2 regions of the Arthrobacter sp. zg-Y20 genome follow, and region 2 is predicted to be linked to the other one. Evidence: riboswitches for the same ligand, from Rfam matches in the RefSeq annotation. Region 2 holds a riboswitch; the other holds the start of a gene.
The links. A riboswitch is a leader RNA that binds a small molecule or an ion and turns the genes downstream of it on or off. The one in region 2 is predicted to bind thiamine pyrophosphate.
Positions count from the first base shown of each region.

Region 1: it holds a riboswitch for thiamine pyrophosphate, as region 2 does, so the genes downstream of both, QNO06_RS14595 (ECF transporter S component) here and thiM (hydroxyethylthiazole kinase) in region 2, are expected to answer to the same signal.

Region 1 covers NZ_CP126241.1:3,050,178-3,057,288, reverse strand. The annotation lists gene QNO06_RS14630 (Na+/H+ antiporter subunit A) at 1-177, shown strand, start outside; gene QNO06_RS14625 (Na(+)/H(+) antiporter subunit C) at 174-659, shown strand; gene QNO06_RS14620 (Na+/H+ antiporter subunit D) at 656-2,269, shown strand; gene QNO06_RS14615 (Na+/H+ antiporter subunit E) at 2,266-2,862, shown strand; gene QNO06_RS14610 (MrpF/PhaF family protein) at 2,859-3,119, shown strand; partial or broken gene mnhG (monovalent cation/H(+) antiporter subunit G) at 3,124-3,465, shown strand; gene QNO06_RS14600 (DUF4235 domain-containing protein) at 3,695-3,958, opposite strand; TPP riboswitch at 4,053-4,185, shown strand; gene QNO06_RS14595 (ECF transporter S component) at 4,284-4,907, shown strand; gene QNO06_RS14590 (ABC transporter ATP-binding protein) at 4,961-6,529, shown strand; gene QNO06_RS14585 (energy-coupling factor transporter transmembrane component T family protein) at 6,616-7,111, shown strand, end outside.
Region 2 covers NZ_CP126241.1:3,311,972-3,319,082, reverse strand. The annotation lists gene QNO06_RS15975 (MBL fold metallo-hydrolase) at 1-123, opposite strand, end outside; gene QNO06_RS15970 (DUF8730 family Cys-rich protein) at 296-484, shown strand; gene QNO06_RS15965 (GNAT family N-acetyltransferase) at 533-1,093, shown strand; gene thiD (bifunctional hydroxymethylpyrimidine kinase/phosphomethylpyrimidine kinase) at 1,090-1,959, opposite strand; gene thiE (thiamine phosphate synthase) at 1,947-2,633, opposite strand; gene thiM (hydroxyethylthiazole kinase) at 2,630-3,451, opposite strand; TPP riboswitch at 3,443-3,532, opposite strand; gene QNO06_RS15950 (saccharopine dehydrogenase family protein) at 3,577-4,698, opposite strand; gene QNO06_RS15945 (VOC family protein) at 4,695-5,105, opposite strand; gene QNO06_RS15940 (serine hydrolase domain-containing protein) at 5,186-6,316, shown strand; gene QNO06_RS15935 (maleylpyruvate isomerase N-terminal domain-containing protein) at 6,337-6,978, opposite strand.

The sequences.
Region 1 (7,111 bases), 260 kb from region 2:
GGCCTGGTGCTTGATGTCCTCCGCAGCCTGGGTTCGGAAATCGATGAACGCAGCGAGGGCGACGACGGCGAAGACGAAGACATAGTGGAGGAACCGCAGATCATTGACCTTGGCCAGCGGCTCGACGGTGTTCCCGGCACGGGATCCCGGCCCGAAGAGGAAGAGGTGGCCCGGTGACCGTGAATATAACCCTTCTCCTGGTGATGGGTGCCCTGTACGCCTGCGGCATCTACCTGCTGCTTGAACGGAGCCTGACCCGGGTGGTGCTTGGCCTGGCCATGCTGACCAATGCAACGAACATCCTGCTGCTGGCAACCGGCGGCCCGGCAGGGTTGGCTCCCATGTTCAACAAGGACCTGGCCGCAGATGCCTACAACGACCCGCTGCCGCAGGCGTTCATCCTCACCTCGATTGTCATTTCGTTCTCCGTGACGGCCTTTATGCTCGGGATCATTTACCGGTCCTGGGTACTGGGCCGCCAGGACGAGGTCCAGGACGACATTGAGGACCGCCGCGTCGCCAGCCAGAGCAGCTTCGACGCGGAAGACGACGCCGATGTACCGGAGGACACCACGGAATTCACCCCGCCCGAAGAAGCCGAAGAGGCTCCCGGGTCCCAACGCGGCAACGCAGAGAAGGACCCGGAGGTGAACCGATGACTACAGCAAGCCTCGCGCCCCTGGCCGTCGTGCTGCCGCTCCTCGGCGCGGCCCTGGCCTTCATCCTGATCCGGCACCAGCGTTCCCAGCGGGTGGTCAGCGTCAGCATCCTGTCCGTGACGCTGGCACTGGAAGTGATTCTGCTGCTCTCGGTCTGGAACACCGGTGCCGTGGCGGTTAACCTCGGCGGCTGGCTGCCGCCGTTCGGAATCACGATGGTGGTGGACCAGTTCTCCGCCCTGATGCTGGTGGTCTCCTCGGCCATCAGCCTCGCCGTGCTCATTTACGCCGCCGGCCAGGGTATGGCCGACGGCGATGAAGACGGCCCTATTTCGATCTTCCACCCGACCTACCTGATCCTGGTGGCCGGCGTCTCCAACGCCTTCCTGGCCGGGGACCTGTTCAACCTCTATGTAGGTTTCGAGATCCTGCTGACGGCCAGCTATGTGCTGATGACCCTGGGCGGCACCACGCCGCGAATCCGGGCCGGAGTCACCTACGTGGTGGTCAGCGTGGTGTCCTCGCTGCTGTTCCTGATTGCCATTGCCATGATCTACGCGGCCACCGGCACGGTGAACATGGCGGATCTGGCCTTGAAGCTGGGGGAGCTGGATCCGGCGACGCAGCTGATGCTGCACCTGATGCTGCTGGTGGCGTTCGGCATCAAGGCCGCCGTCTTCCCGCTGTCCTTCTGGCTGCCCGACTCCTATCCCACCGCCCCGGCACCGGTGACGGCCGTGTTCGCCGGCCTGTTGACCAAGGTGGGCGTCTACGCCATGGTGCGGACAGAGACCCTGCTGTTCCCGGGAGACCGGATAAATACGCTGCTGATGGTGGTGGCCGGGCTGACCATGCTCGTGGGTATCCTCGGTGCCCTGGCCCAGACGGACATCAAACGTATGCTCTCCTTCACCCTGGTCAGCCACATCGGCTACATGGTGTTCGGCCTGGCAGTCGCATCCGTGGTCGGCATCGGCTCCGCTGTGTTCTACGTGGTGCACCACATCACCGTGCAGACCTCGCTGTTCCTGGTCACGGGCCTGATTGAACGCCGGGGCGGGACGGCCAACATGGACCGCCTCGGCGGGCTGGCGAAGCTCTCCCCGCTGCTCGCCGTGCTGTATTTCATCCCGGCAATCAACCTGGCCGGCATTCCGCCGTTCTCCGGGTTCCTGGGGAAGCTGGGCCTGATGCAGGCCGGCGTCGAGCTGGGCACCCCGCTGGCCTACGTCCTGGTAGCCGCGAGCGCCGCCACCAGCCTGCTGACGCTGCTGGTGATGGCCCGGGTATGGAACCGCGCCTTCTGGCGGACCCCGGAAGACGCCGTCCATCCGGATCCGATCCTGCTGGCCGTCGGGCCGGACGGTGCCAGCCTGCGCAAGTCGCAGGACGTCAGCGAACACACCACGGGCCGGTTCGCCCACCGGGACTCGGTGGACCTGCTGCCGCGCACCATGGTCTATCCCACCGTGGGCCTGGTTGCCCTGGGCGTCAGCCTGACCGTGCTCGCCGGGCCGCTGTTCTCGCTCAGCGACGGTGCCGCCCGGGACCTGCTGGAACGTACTCCGTACATCGAAGCGGTACTCGGGGAAGGAGCGGCTGACCAATGACGAAGGAAGCGCGCATGCGCAACCGCGCCCGTATCCCGCTGCTGCAGGAACTGCCGCTGCTGATCTGGCTGGTGTTCCTGTGGGGTGCCCTCTGGCAGGATTTCAGTGCCGGCAACCTGCTCTTCGGCACGGTGATCGCGTTTATCGTGGCGAATATCTTTTACCTGCCGCCGGTGGAGCTCAGCGGCCGGTTCAACCTGTTCTACGGCCTCGTCTTTGCCGGCCGGTTCTTCTACAAACTGGTGCAGGCCAGTTTCCATGTGCTCTGGCTGGCGGTTGTCCGCGGCCCGCGGATCCGCAACGGCGTGATCGGGGTGAAGCTGCGCAGCCGGTCGGACCTGCTGGTCACGGCCACGGGCCACGCACTGTCCCTGATTCCCGGCTCGCTGATTGTCGACGTCGACCGTTCCACCTCCACCCTGTACCTGCACGCCCTGGACGTGTCCACGGCTGAGCAGGCGGAGAAGGTGCGCGCCGACGTCCTGCAGGCCGAGGCGTGGCTGATCCGGACCATGGGCACCAAAGAGGAACTGGCTGCCCTGCGCGCCGAGAGTGATGAAACCCGTCAGCGGAAGATTGGAGGCAAGGCATGATGAACGTTGCCGTGGTGGTGGTGAGCCTCATGCTGGCCGTGGCCGGCGCGGGGGCGATTTACCGGATTGCCCGCGGGCCGTCGATCCTGGACCGGGTGCTTGCCTCGGACGTGCTGCTGGCCATTGTGGGCGGCGCCCTGGCCGTGGACATGATCGTCTACCGCAACTTGGACTACTTGGCCTTGCTGGTCGCCATTTCCCTGGTCGGTTTCATCGGGTCGGTAACGGTTGCGCGCTTCGTGACGGACAGGCGGTAGGGCCATGGACGAAACCGTGTACGACGCGATTGTCGCTGTCCTGATGTTCGGCGGGGCACTGATGTCCCTGGCGGCGGCCATCGGCCTGATCCGCTTCCCCGACCTGCTCAGCCGCATGCACGCTGCGTCCAAGCCGCAGGTGCTCGGCTTGCTGCTTTTCCTGCTGGCCATGGCCGTGGAGTTCCGCAGCTGGAAACTGCTGCCGGTCCTGGCCGTCGCATGGATCTTTATGCTGCTGACGGCACCTGTTTCCGCGCACATGGTGGGCCGGGCCGGGTACCGCACCAAGCACCTGCGGCCGGAACTGCTCGTGATCGACGAACTGGACGACGTCGTCGAGCGCGCCCAGCGATTGCTCCAGGACGCTGAGGCGGAGGCGCTCGAGGACGAAAACGAGGACCCGCGCGTGGACGACGATCCCGGCGAGGAGGAACCGGCCTACACCGGGGAACTGGACGACGACGAACTGCTGGCCGGCCGCGAACGCGAGGCCGGGTTAAGCAGCGGCGCCCAGCACCCGGGAAAGAATCCCGAGGGCTGAGCGCCGCAGGCGGTGCTTGGGCCGGCAGGCCGGGTCAGACGACCTCAGGGGTCTTCTGGTAGCGCTGGATGGCCCGCTGCGTGCCGCGGGTGGTCAGGACCCGGATGACCGAGCTGACGGCGCCGGACACCACGGCGAAAGCCACGGCAGCGCGGAGGCTGTTTTCCAGGCTGCCCTCGGCGTCCTTGGGCGGCTCGTTGCCCGTGGCCTTGGTCCAGACGAAATCCAGTACCTTGGCGGCCACGATTCCGGACAGGATACTGGCTCCGGTTCCGAGCAGTTTGAGGATCAGGTTCATGGGTACTCCTAGCTTCGGGCGTTTTTCCTAACCCTACGGTATCCGTTCGGTACCCCTGCGGGGAGCGGGCACGCGTGTGTAGAGTGGTACCGCAAACACACGACAGGGGAGCGCCCCCTCCGCACGGCCTTCGGGCAGCGGAGACAAGGCGCTGAGAGTGCGGACATCCGCAGACCCTCGAACCTGATCCGGTTAGTACCGGCGAAGGGAGTCGAGAGCTCAGGGAATTCCCGCCACGTCACGGCACCCGCCGGGGCACGGCAGGAACGGCACCGGCATTGCCGGCGCGCCACTACCCTCCCCTCCTGCTATCAGGAGGATATTCATGAACCGCTTTACTTCTGCTGCGGCACCGTCCGCAGCCAAGCCCGCAGCGCCGGCACGCACATGGCGTGTGGTGGACATTGTTGTTGCGTCCGTAGTGGCCGTGGCCGTGGGCGTCATTTTCTGGGCCTGGTCCCTCGGCTACGCCGGGATCAGTGCGCTGACCGCCGCGTTCCCGCCGCTGGCCGGCCTCTATACCGGCGGCTGGCTTATTGCCGGTGTGCTGGGCGGGCTGATCATCCGCAAGCCGGCGGCCGCGATCTACTGCGAAGTGCTGGCCTCGGCCGTGTCCGGTGTGCTGGGCACCCAGTTCGGCCTATCCGTGCTGCTCTCCGGCTTCCTGCAGGGCCTCGGTGCCGAACTGGTGTTCCTGCTGTTCCTCTACCGCCGCTTCTCCCTGCCCGTGGCATTGCTGGCCGGGCTGGGTTCGGGCCTGTTCCTGGGACTGAGTGAAAACGTTCTGTACAACGTGGAGTGGGCAGCTCAGTGGAAGCTGTTGTATGTCCTGCTCACTGCCTTCTCCGGTGCGGTCCTGGCCGGCGGACTGTCCTGGCTGGCGGTCCGGGCATTGGCACGGACCGGCGCTCTGGCACCCTTCGCGTCCGGACGGACAGGCAAGGCATAGCGGTGCGGTTTTTGAACGCCCGCCGCCGGGCTCCCGGCGCGGCCGCACCCCGGGTGCTGCCTTCCGCCGTCGCGCGGCGCAGCAGTCCCGCCGCCGTTACCGCCCAAGGCTGGGGGTGGCGGCACGGGGGCAGGGCCGGTGCCGCAGTGTCCGGACTGGACCTGTCGGTAGCGCCGGGGGAGCGGGTGCTGCTGCTCGGGGCCTCCGGCGCCGGAAAATCCACACTCCTGCATTCCCTCGCGGGCGTGCTGGGACCGGATACCGGTGGGGAGGAACAGGGCAGGATCTCAGTGGACGGTGTCCATCCGGCGGATCCCGCAGCCCGCGGCCGGACCGGACTGGTGCTGCAGGATCCCGATGCGCAGACCGTGCTGTCCCGTGTGGGGGATGAAGTTGCCTTCGGCGCCGAGAACCTTGCGGTCCCGGCCGGGGAGATCTGGCCCCGGGTGCGGGCCGCACTGGCCGACGTCGGACTGGACGTGCCGCTGGAGAGTTCCACTTCCGCTCTCTCCGGCGGGCAGAAGCAGCGGCTGGCCCTGGCCTCCGTGATGGCGATGGAACCCGGACTGCTGCTGCTGGACGAACCCACCGCCAACCTGGACCCGGCGGGCGTGGCGGAAATCCGCGACGCCGTGGTGCGGGTGCTGGACCGCACCGACGCCACCGTCATTGTGGTGGAGCACCGCGTGGAGGTCTGGGCGGACGTGGTGGACCGCGTGGTGGTACTGGCTGCCGGCGGCGGCGTCCTGGCCGACGGATCACCGGAGCAGGTGCTGGGGGATCCGGTGCACCGGAAAACCCTGGCCGCAGCCGGGGTTTGGCTTCCGGGCGCCCGGCCGGAGATTCCCGGCGGTGCGTGGGCCCCGGCTGCCGGCGGGAACCGGCTGCTGGCGGCCCGCGGGCTGGCTGCCGCCCGGACGGGCCGCGGACCTGCCGTGGTCACCGGGGCGGACCTGGCGCTGGACGCCGGAACCGCCGTCGGCATTACCGGACCCAACGGTGCCGGCAAATCCACCCTCGCCCTGACCATGGGCGGCTTGCTGCGGCCGCGGGGCGGAACCATCGCCGCCGAACCGTTGCTGGCCGGCACCGCTGCGCCCGAACCGCACCGGTGGACGTCGGCGCAGCTGGTGAGCAGGATCGGAACCGTGTTCCAGGAACCGGAGCACCAGTTCCTCACCAACACCGTGCTGGACGAACTGTCCTTCGGCCCGCGCCGGCTCGGGCTGGAAAAGGAGTCCGCGGCCCGGGTGCGGGAGCTTGCCGAACGGCTGCACCTCGACGCCCTGCTGGATGCCAACCCCTTCACGCTCTCCGGCGGGGAGAAGCGCCGGCTGTCCGTGGCAACCATGCTCGCCACGGCGCCGTCCATCCTGCTGCTCGATGAGCCGACGTTTGGCCAGGACGCCCGAACCTGGGCGGAACTGGTGGCCCTGCTGCGTGCCCAGCTGGACGATGGCCGGTGCGTGGTGTCGGTGACCCACGACGCCGGCTTCATCCAGGCGCTGGGCGCGCGGACCCTGCAGGTGGGCGGCGGAACGGTCCGGGACGCCGCCGCCGAGCCGGTGCCGGACCCGGCAGCAGGGCCGGCCGCGGACAATGCAACCGAGGTGCTCCGGTGAGCCGGGCGGAGATCTCGGCCGCGGAGTCCGGTGGAACGGCGCCTGGAGAAGACGCGGGCGCGCCCGTCCGCACCGCCGTTACTTTCCTGGCCCGCGCCAACCCGTTGTCCAAGCTCACGTCGGCGGCCCTGCTGACCCTGGCGGTGCTGGTCACCGTGGACTGGGTGAGCGCCGCCGTCGTCCTGGCCCTGGAACTTCTCCTGCTGCCGCTGCTGCACATCCGGGCGGGTACGCTCCTGCGGCGCATCTCGCCGCTGCTGGTGGCCGCGCTGATCGGGGCCTGGGGTACGGCGCTGTTGGCGGAGAAGACCGGGGCGGTGCTGTTTGCAGCGGGACCGCTGATCTTTACCTCCGGTTCCGTGGCCGCGGGTATTGCCATTGGACTGCGCGGGCTGGCCATAGCCCTGCCCGGGATCTACCTGCTGACCAGCACCGATCCCACCGACCTGGCCGACGCCCTGGCGCAGAAGCTGCGGCTGCCGCACCGCTTTGTGCTGGGCGCACTGGCGGCCATGCGCCTGGTGGGTTTGCTGGTCGAGGAATGGCGGACCATCGGGCTGGCCCGCCACGCGCGCGGCGCGG
Region 2 (7,111 bases):
TAGTTCCAGATAGGGGCTGATGTCCCGGCGGGCGTCCACCACCACTGCCTCGCCCTTGCGCTGGCACCCGATGAAGTAGCTGGCCTGGGCCAGATCCTCGTCGTAGATGCGTTCGAGCAGCATGTTGTCTCCTTTGTGTTGCGGTTAGACACCCCCGGGGGTATCCGATCTGCTTCAACCGTAATACCCCTGGGGGTATGGTGCCAAACCCGGGCGCCTCAGTTTTGCATACCCCTAGGGGTATCTGTCAGGATGATGGAACAAGTGCTTTAGCAAGTCGAAGAAGGAGTTCAAAATGTGCCGAGCAGTCAGCTGCCGCAAGTGCGGCAAGACCACCTGGGCCGGATGCGGCAACCACGTGGACCAGGTCATGAACAATGTCCCCAAGGCGGACCGCTGCACGTGCAGCACCAATGCCGCGACGGCCGTGGGCGCCCAGGCGGGCGGATCGAGCTGGCTCGGAAAGCTGTTCGGCCGCAAGTAAACGCACCAATACCGGGAATGCCGGCGCCGGGCGTGGCAAGCTATGCCCATGGAATCCAGCACCGGCATCCCGCCCTGGCCCTCGACCGACCCGCAGTACGGCAATGTGCGCCTGCGGGCTTTCCGCGATGAGGACGCCCCAATGGTGATGGAGATGGCCCGGGACGAGTACTTTCCCACCGTCGGCAGCCTGCCCGCCAACGCGGACCACGAGCAGGCGCTGGAGTGGCTGGAGCGGCAGCGGCAGCTCCACGACAAAGGATCGGGTTTCTCCTTCGCCATCACCGACGCGGAGACGGACACGGTAGTGGGACAGGTCGGCCTGTGGGGCTGGGAACTGCCGCACGGCCGCACGCAGGCGGGCTACGGAATCATCCCCGCTGCCCGCCGCCGCGGCTACGCCGGAAACGCCCTGCGCGCGGTGGCGGAGTTCGCCTGGTCCATTCCCGAAGTGCAGCGCATGGAGCTGTACATCGAGCCGTGGAACGCCGCTTCCATCCGCACCGCCGAATCCGCCGGTTTTGAGCGTGAAGGCCTGCTGCGCAGCTACATGGTGATCGCCGGGCAGCGCCGGGACCTGCTGGTTTTCTCCTCGCTCAGACAGCCTTAGGCTACGGAGTGGCTGCCGTCGCCCGGCATGTCCGCCAGGCCGTGGGCCCACACCCCGTGGAAGTGATTGACGGGTCCATGGCCGGTCCCGACGTCCAGCTCATCAGCGGTTTCCAAGGCCTCCTGCAGCCAGGCCTTGGCCGCCTGCAGCGCCACTTCCCAATTCCCGGACCGCGCATACAGTGTGGCGAGTGCGGAGGACAGCGAGCAGCCGGTGCCGTGCGTGTTCACGGTGTCCACTCGGGCCGAGCTCACCTCGGCGGTGCGTACCGCGCCGTCGCCGCCGATGCTGACCAGCGCATCCGGGGCCGCCGGGCCGGCAAGGTGACCGCCCTTCACCAGCACCGCCACCCCGTGGGCCCGCGCCAGGCGGACGCCCTGGCCCAGCGCCTCGTCCCAGCTGCCGGCGCAGGCGTCCCCCACCAGTACCGCGAGTTCGGGAAGGTTGGGGGTCACCAGATGCACCCCGCCCAGCAGCCGCCGCATGGCATCCTCGGCATCGGCGTTCAGCAGCCGGTCACCGCTTGTGGCAATCATGACCGGATCCAGCACCACGGCGGGCGGACGGACGGCAGTCAACCATTCAGAGACGGCCTCAATAGTTTCCACAGTGCCCAGCATGCCGATCTTCACGGCGTCAATAACGACGTCGTCGCTGACGGCGGTGAGCTGCTCGCGGAGGAACGCCACCGGAGGCGTGTGCACCGAGCGCACGCCAACGGTGTTCTGCGCCACGAGGGCGGTGATTACGGCCATACCGTAGCCACCGGTGGCCGCAATGGATTTCAGGTCGGCCTGAATGCCGGCTCCGCCCGTGGGATCGGTGCCGGCAATGCTCAGCACCCGGGGGACTTTCACCGGTTCCATGCCGCCACCAGTTCCTCTGCCGCCCTGCGGGGATCAACAGCAGCGCAGACAGCTGAAACCACGGCAATTCCGGAAGCGCCGGCGGCGCGCAGCGCAACGACGTCGGCGGGCTGGATCCCACCGATCGCAACGCACGGCAGCGGCGAGGAGGCAGCGAAGGATTGGAAACCGCTTATTCCCAACGGTTCGGGGTGGTCCGGTTTGGTGCTGGTGGGCCGGATGACGCCGGCACCCAGGTAGTCCACGGTCCCGGCGGGGAGCGCGCCAACGGCAGCCAGATGCCGCTCCGTGTTGGCGGTCAGCCCGACAACGGCGTCCGGTCCCACCAGCCGCCGCACCGCGCCGGCGGGCAGGTCGCTTTGGCCAACGTGCACCCCGTGCACTTCGGCGCCCGCGGTCCGGGCAGCCAGGTAAATGTCCACCCGGTCATCAACCAGTACCAGGGCGCGGTCCCCGATGGCTGAAGCCACGGCCAACACCAGCTGGTAAAAGTCGGCAGCGGAAGCCTGCTTTTCCCGGACCTGCACCGTCCGGATGCCGCCGGCCACGGCGGCCCGCACGGTTTCGGTCACGCCCCGGGCCCCGCACAAGAGGGTGTCGGTAACGAGGTAGATGCCGGTGTTCCGCGCACCTTCGCGGAGGCGGCCGGAGTCCGGGAAAGATGCAGTGTTCACGCGGCGGCCAGCCGTTCGGCTACGAGCTCCGCATCCAGGTGCCAGAGGGCGTCGAGGAAGATCGGAGCGAAGCTGCCCGGGCCGGACGCGGAGGCTGCGGCATGCTCGGCCGCCACGGTATAGGCCGCAGTGGCGGCGGCCGCCGCCACCAGCCCGCCGCCGTCGGGCCCGGCGTCGCCGGCAACCGCAAGGAACGCCGCGGTAACCGCGCCAAGGGCGCAACCGCCGCCGGTGACCTTAGTGAGCAGGGAGGTCCCGTTGCTCAGCCGCAAGGTGTCCGTGCCGTCAGTGATGACATCGGTGGCGCCGGAGACGGCCACGATGCAGCCGTACTTGGCTGCAAGCAGGGACGCGGCAGGCAGGGCGTCCTCGGGGTTATCGGTGGCGTCAACACCGCGACCGCCCGAGCCGAGCCCGGCGAGGGCCATTATCTCCGAGGCATTGGCGCGGACGGCGGTGGGGCGCAGGGCCAGCAGTTCCGAGGCCAGGGCGGTGCGGACCGGAAGGCTGCCCACGGCCACCGGGTCAAGCACCCAAGGCGTTCCGGCGGCATTGGCTGCTTCGGCGGCTTCGAGCATGGCTGTGCGCTGGTCGGCATGCGGAGTGCCAAGATTGATCAGCACGGCGGAAGCAACCCGGGCAAACGGGCCCGCCTCGCCGGGGATATCCGTCATGGCCGGGGCGGCGCCGAGTGCCAGCAGCACGTTGGCAGTGAAGTTGGTGACCACGGCGTTGGTCAGGCATTGCACGAGCGGCGGTTCGGCGCGCAGGCGCGACAGATGGTTGGAAACGGTTAACGGTGTCAGGCGAATAGTCATCCGCGACATCCCTTCGCTAGTTCTAACTAGATCAGGTTCAACGGGTTTCATCTCAGCCTTACGGCACCCCGTGTCACTGGAACCGACTCTACGAGCACGGCTGGGGAAAGGCAAAGGGGCGGTGCCTATGCCCGGCGGCCCTCCACCGGCACCAGACCCAGGCCGGCGCAGCCGCTGGCCAGATCCTCGAGGCCGAAGGCGCTGAGGGGACTGGCCACACCCGGGTCCAGGTCCTGCCGGTCGCGCAGCTGCTCCGCTCCCCAAGCGATCAGCTCACCGGTCAACGTGTAGACATTGGGCCCGGTGAGCTGCACGGCCGAGAGCAGGCTTCCGTCCCTCCCAGTCACGGCGGCCACCACCTGTGTACGGGTTTTTGCGCGCCGGGCGCTGTCCGGTCCGCCGGGTTTCCCGATCAGGGGAGCGGACAGGTTCTCCAGCAGGCGGCGGCCCCGGGCCGACTTTCCGATCGCATGGCTGGCTGCGGATGCCAGGCTGATTGCCCGGCTGAGGGAAGGGAACCAGCCGTTGTACACCGACACGCTATCCAGCTGGGGGAAGGCATCGGGTAGGAACAGGACTTCCGTTCCGGGAACCAGGAAGCCCGCTTTGTGTCCCCGGCGGGAACCGCTCACCGGGAAAACATGGACATCTGCTGCCACCCGTTCTTCCACCAGATGCCCGTCCCTCAACCGCACTGCGGGCAGGAACAAGCCGTCGCGCATGGTGGTCCGGGTACCCTGGCTGAGCCCTGGACTCAGCGCGCCCGCGGTGAAGTATCCGACGTCGAGCCTCCGTCCGGCTTCTCCGGCCTGCTGCGCCGCCAGGGCGCCGGCCAGGATGCCCGGTACGTAGTCATATCCGAACGCAGGCAACAGCACGGCGCCGGTTTCCTCTGCCTGCCGTCCGAACCGCTCCTGCAGGGTGCGGACAAACCCCACCTCGCCGGTGGTGTCGATGTAGCGCGCACCGGCCTGCACGGCAGCTTCCGCCACCCCCAGGCCGAACCGTTCAAAGGGCCCCACGGTGGTGATCAGCACGTCGCCGGGATTCAGCAGCCGCCGGATACTGCCGGTATCGCCGGCATCTGCGGCAGTGAACTCCAACCCGCCGTGGTCCCGCGCCAGGGAAGACAGTGCGGCGGTATTGCGTCCGGCGAGGACGGGACGCACGCCGCGCCGGATCAGCGCGTCCAACACCAGGGTGCCGGTATATCCGCTGGCACCGAGAAGGACGAGGCGGCCGCTCACTTCTGGTCCTGTGCCTTCGGTTCGTAGCCGATCAGCCAGTGCAGTCCGTATCGGTCAATGACCTGACCGTCCGAAGCGCCCCACGGCTTGGGGCCAAGCGGGTCCACGATCCGGCCGTCGGCCGCAAGCCGGCTAAACCAGCTATGCAGGAGTTCCGGTTCGCCGGTCCCGAGCAGGGAGAGCATGACCCCCTCCATCCGGACGTTCTGTTCCGGCCCGTCGGTATCTGCTCCGGCCAGGGCGACAGGGCCATCCAGGACTCCGTGCGCAACCGCGTCCGGCGCGCCGCCGCTGCCGAAGTCCCGGTTCGTATGCAGCGATAGCTCACCGCCGAACACTCCGGCATAAAAGGTGAGGGCTTTGCGCGCAGTGCCCGGAAACAGGACGTAAACCATGGGTGCCGTCATGCGGCACAGCATACGCTGCCGATACCGCTGCGGGGACCGTGGCCGTTGACTCCCCGGCATGGCCAGCGGACAGTGGACCCATGCCAGGCATCGGTGCACCGCTGTGGGACAAACTGTCCGAGACCGTTGAATCCGGCTGGTGCCCGGGGCTGGTGGCGGGTATCCGGCTTAACGGGCAGACAGAGATCTTCGCGACCGGTTCGCTGGGTGTTGGGCGGTCCGCGCCAATGGGCGAGGACACCCCGTTCCGCATTTCCTCATTGAGCAAGCTGCTGGGCGGCGCCCTGGCCCTGAGCCTGCTCGCAGACGGCACCCTGGAACTGGATGAGGACGTGTCCCGCATGTTCCCCGTGCTGGGGCACCTGCGCGTGCTCGCCACACCCGATGCGCCACTGTCCGTCTCGGTCCCCGCCCGCGGGCCGATCACCCTGCGTCACCTGCTGACCTTCACCGCAGGATTCGGCATCGACTTCGCGCCCACACCCTACGCCGCCGCCACCCGCGACCTGCTGTGGGGTCCGAACCCGCCGGACCTGACTCACGAGGAGTATCTGGCCCGCCTCGCTGCTCTGCCGCTGGCGCATCAGCCGGGGGACCTGTGGATGTATCACTCATGCGCGGACCTCCTCTCGGTGGTGATGGCCAAGGCCGCCGACAGCTCAGTTGGTCAGTTGCTGCAGGAGCGGGTCAATGGACCCTTCGGGCTCACCGGCACCGGGTTTCCTACCGGAAAGGACACGTTCCCTACCGTGTACGAGGCAGTGGACGGTCAATTGAAGGAAGCGGTCTCCTACCGGGACGCCATGGCAGCGCCCCCGATATTCGAATCACTGGCCGGTGGCCTGGTGTCCACCGTGCCCGACTATTTGCGGTTCCTGGCACAGCTGGCCGACGACGCCGTGCTGCCCGCGTCCCTGCGGCAGCAGATGACCGATGACCAGCTCACCTCCCCGCAGCGGACCGGCATGATCGAGATGTCCGGGCCGGATGAATCCTGGGGGTTCATGACCGCGGTGCAGACCGGGCCGGGCGCCCCGTGGTCCGAACCCGGGATGTGGGGTTGGGCCGGCGGTTCCGGCACCAGCGCCGCGGTGTATCCCAACGGCGACGCGGGTGTGGTTTTCACCCAGCGGTTTATGAGCGGACCGCAGGACAGCTTCGACTACTTCTGGGAACCGTTCGGTGCGCTGCGGGCGAGCGTCTGCCGGTAAGGACTATCACCAGGGCGCCGTCACCACGGATCGAGAGCCGGGGCGGCAGCCAAGGGCCCGCGGCCCGCAAGCCAGGCCATGAACATCCGCCGGTCCGAGGCCGAGGCAAGCCGCTCCGGAACCGTGGCCAGCAGCACCGGCAGGTCCCATTCCACGTATTCTTCGGGCCAGTCAGCCGGTCCGTATCCCAGTCCGAGGTCGGCATGGTGCATCTCCACTTCGCGCAGCCGGTGCGCCGGACAGGCCGCCACCCCGTAGTGCTCGCTGCCCAGGAAGTGTCCGTTGGGGAAACCTGCCTCGGCATATCGGGCCAGGACGGTCTCGAGCATTGTTTGGCTGTTCGCGAGATCGCTGATGATTTCCTGTGCGGACCTGCCCGCCCCGGCCTCGATGTCACCTTCCCGCTGCGCTGTGCCGCCCGGGTACTTGGGGACATCCCGGCCGTCGAGGGCGCCGTCGATCCGTCTGCCAAGGCCGTCGGCGTTGCGTGCCAAATGGGTGAGGACGTGTCCAACGGTCCAGCCCGGCAACAGGCTGGGCCCGCGGACCTCGGCGTCGGTCAGGCCCGCCACGGTGCCCAGCAACCGTGCCTGCGCCTCGGCGCACAGCTGGGTTGCACGTTCGGGATTCGCGTCAAGGGTGAGATTCCCGTCAATAGTCATGGGGCCACCAGTTTTCCTCCCTCACCGCCCGCGTTGGCAGTGACGGACGCCAGCCTAGCGCGGGCGGCCGGGCGCGTGTCCCGTTGCACCACCTCGGGATCCGGGCGGAGTAGGGATAACCCCCCCCCGTGTG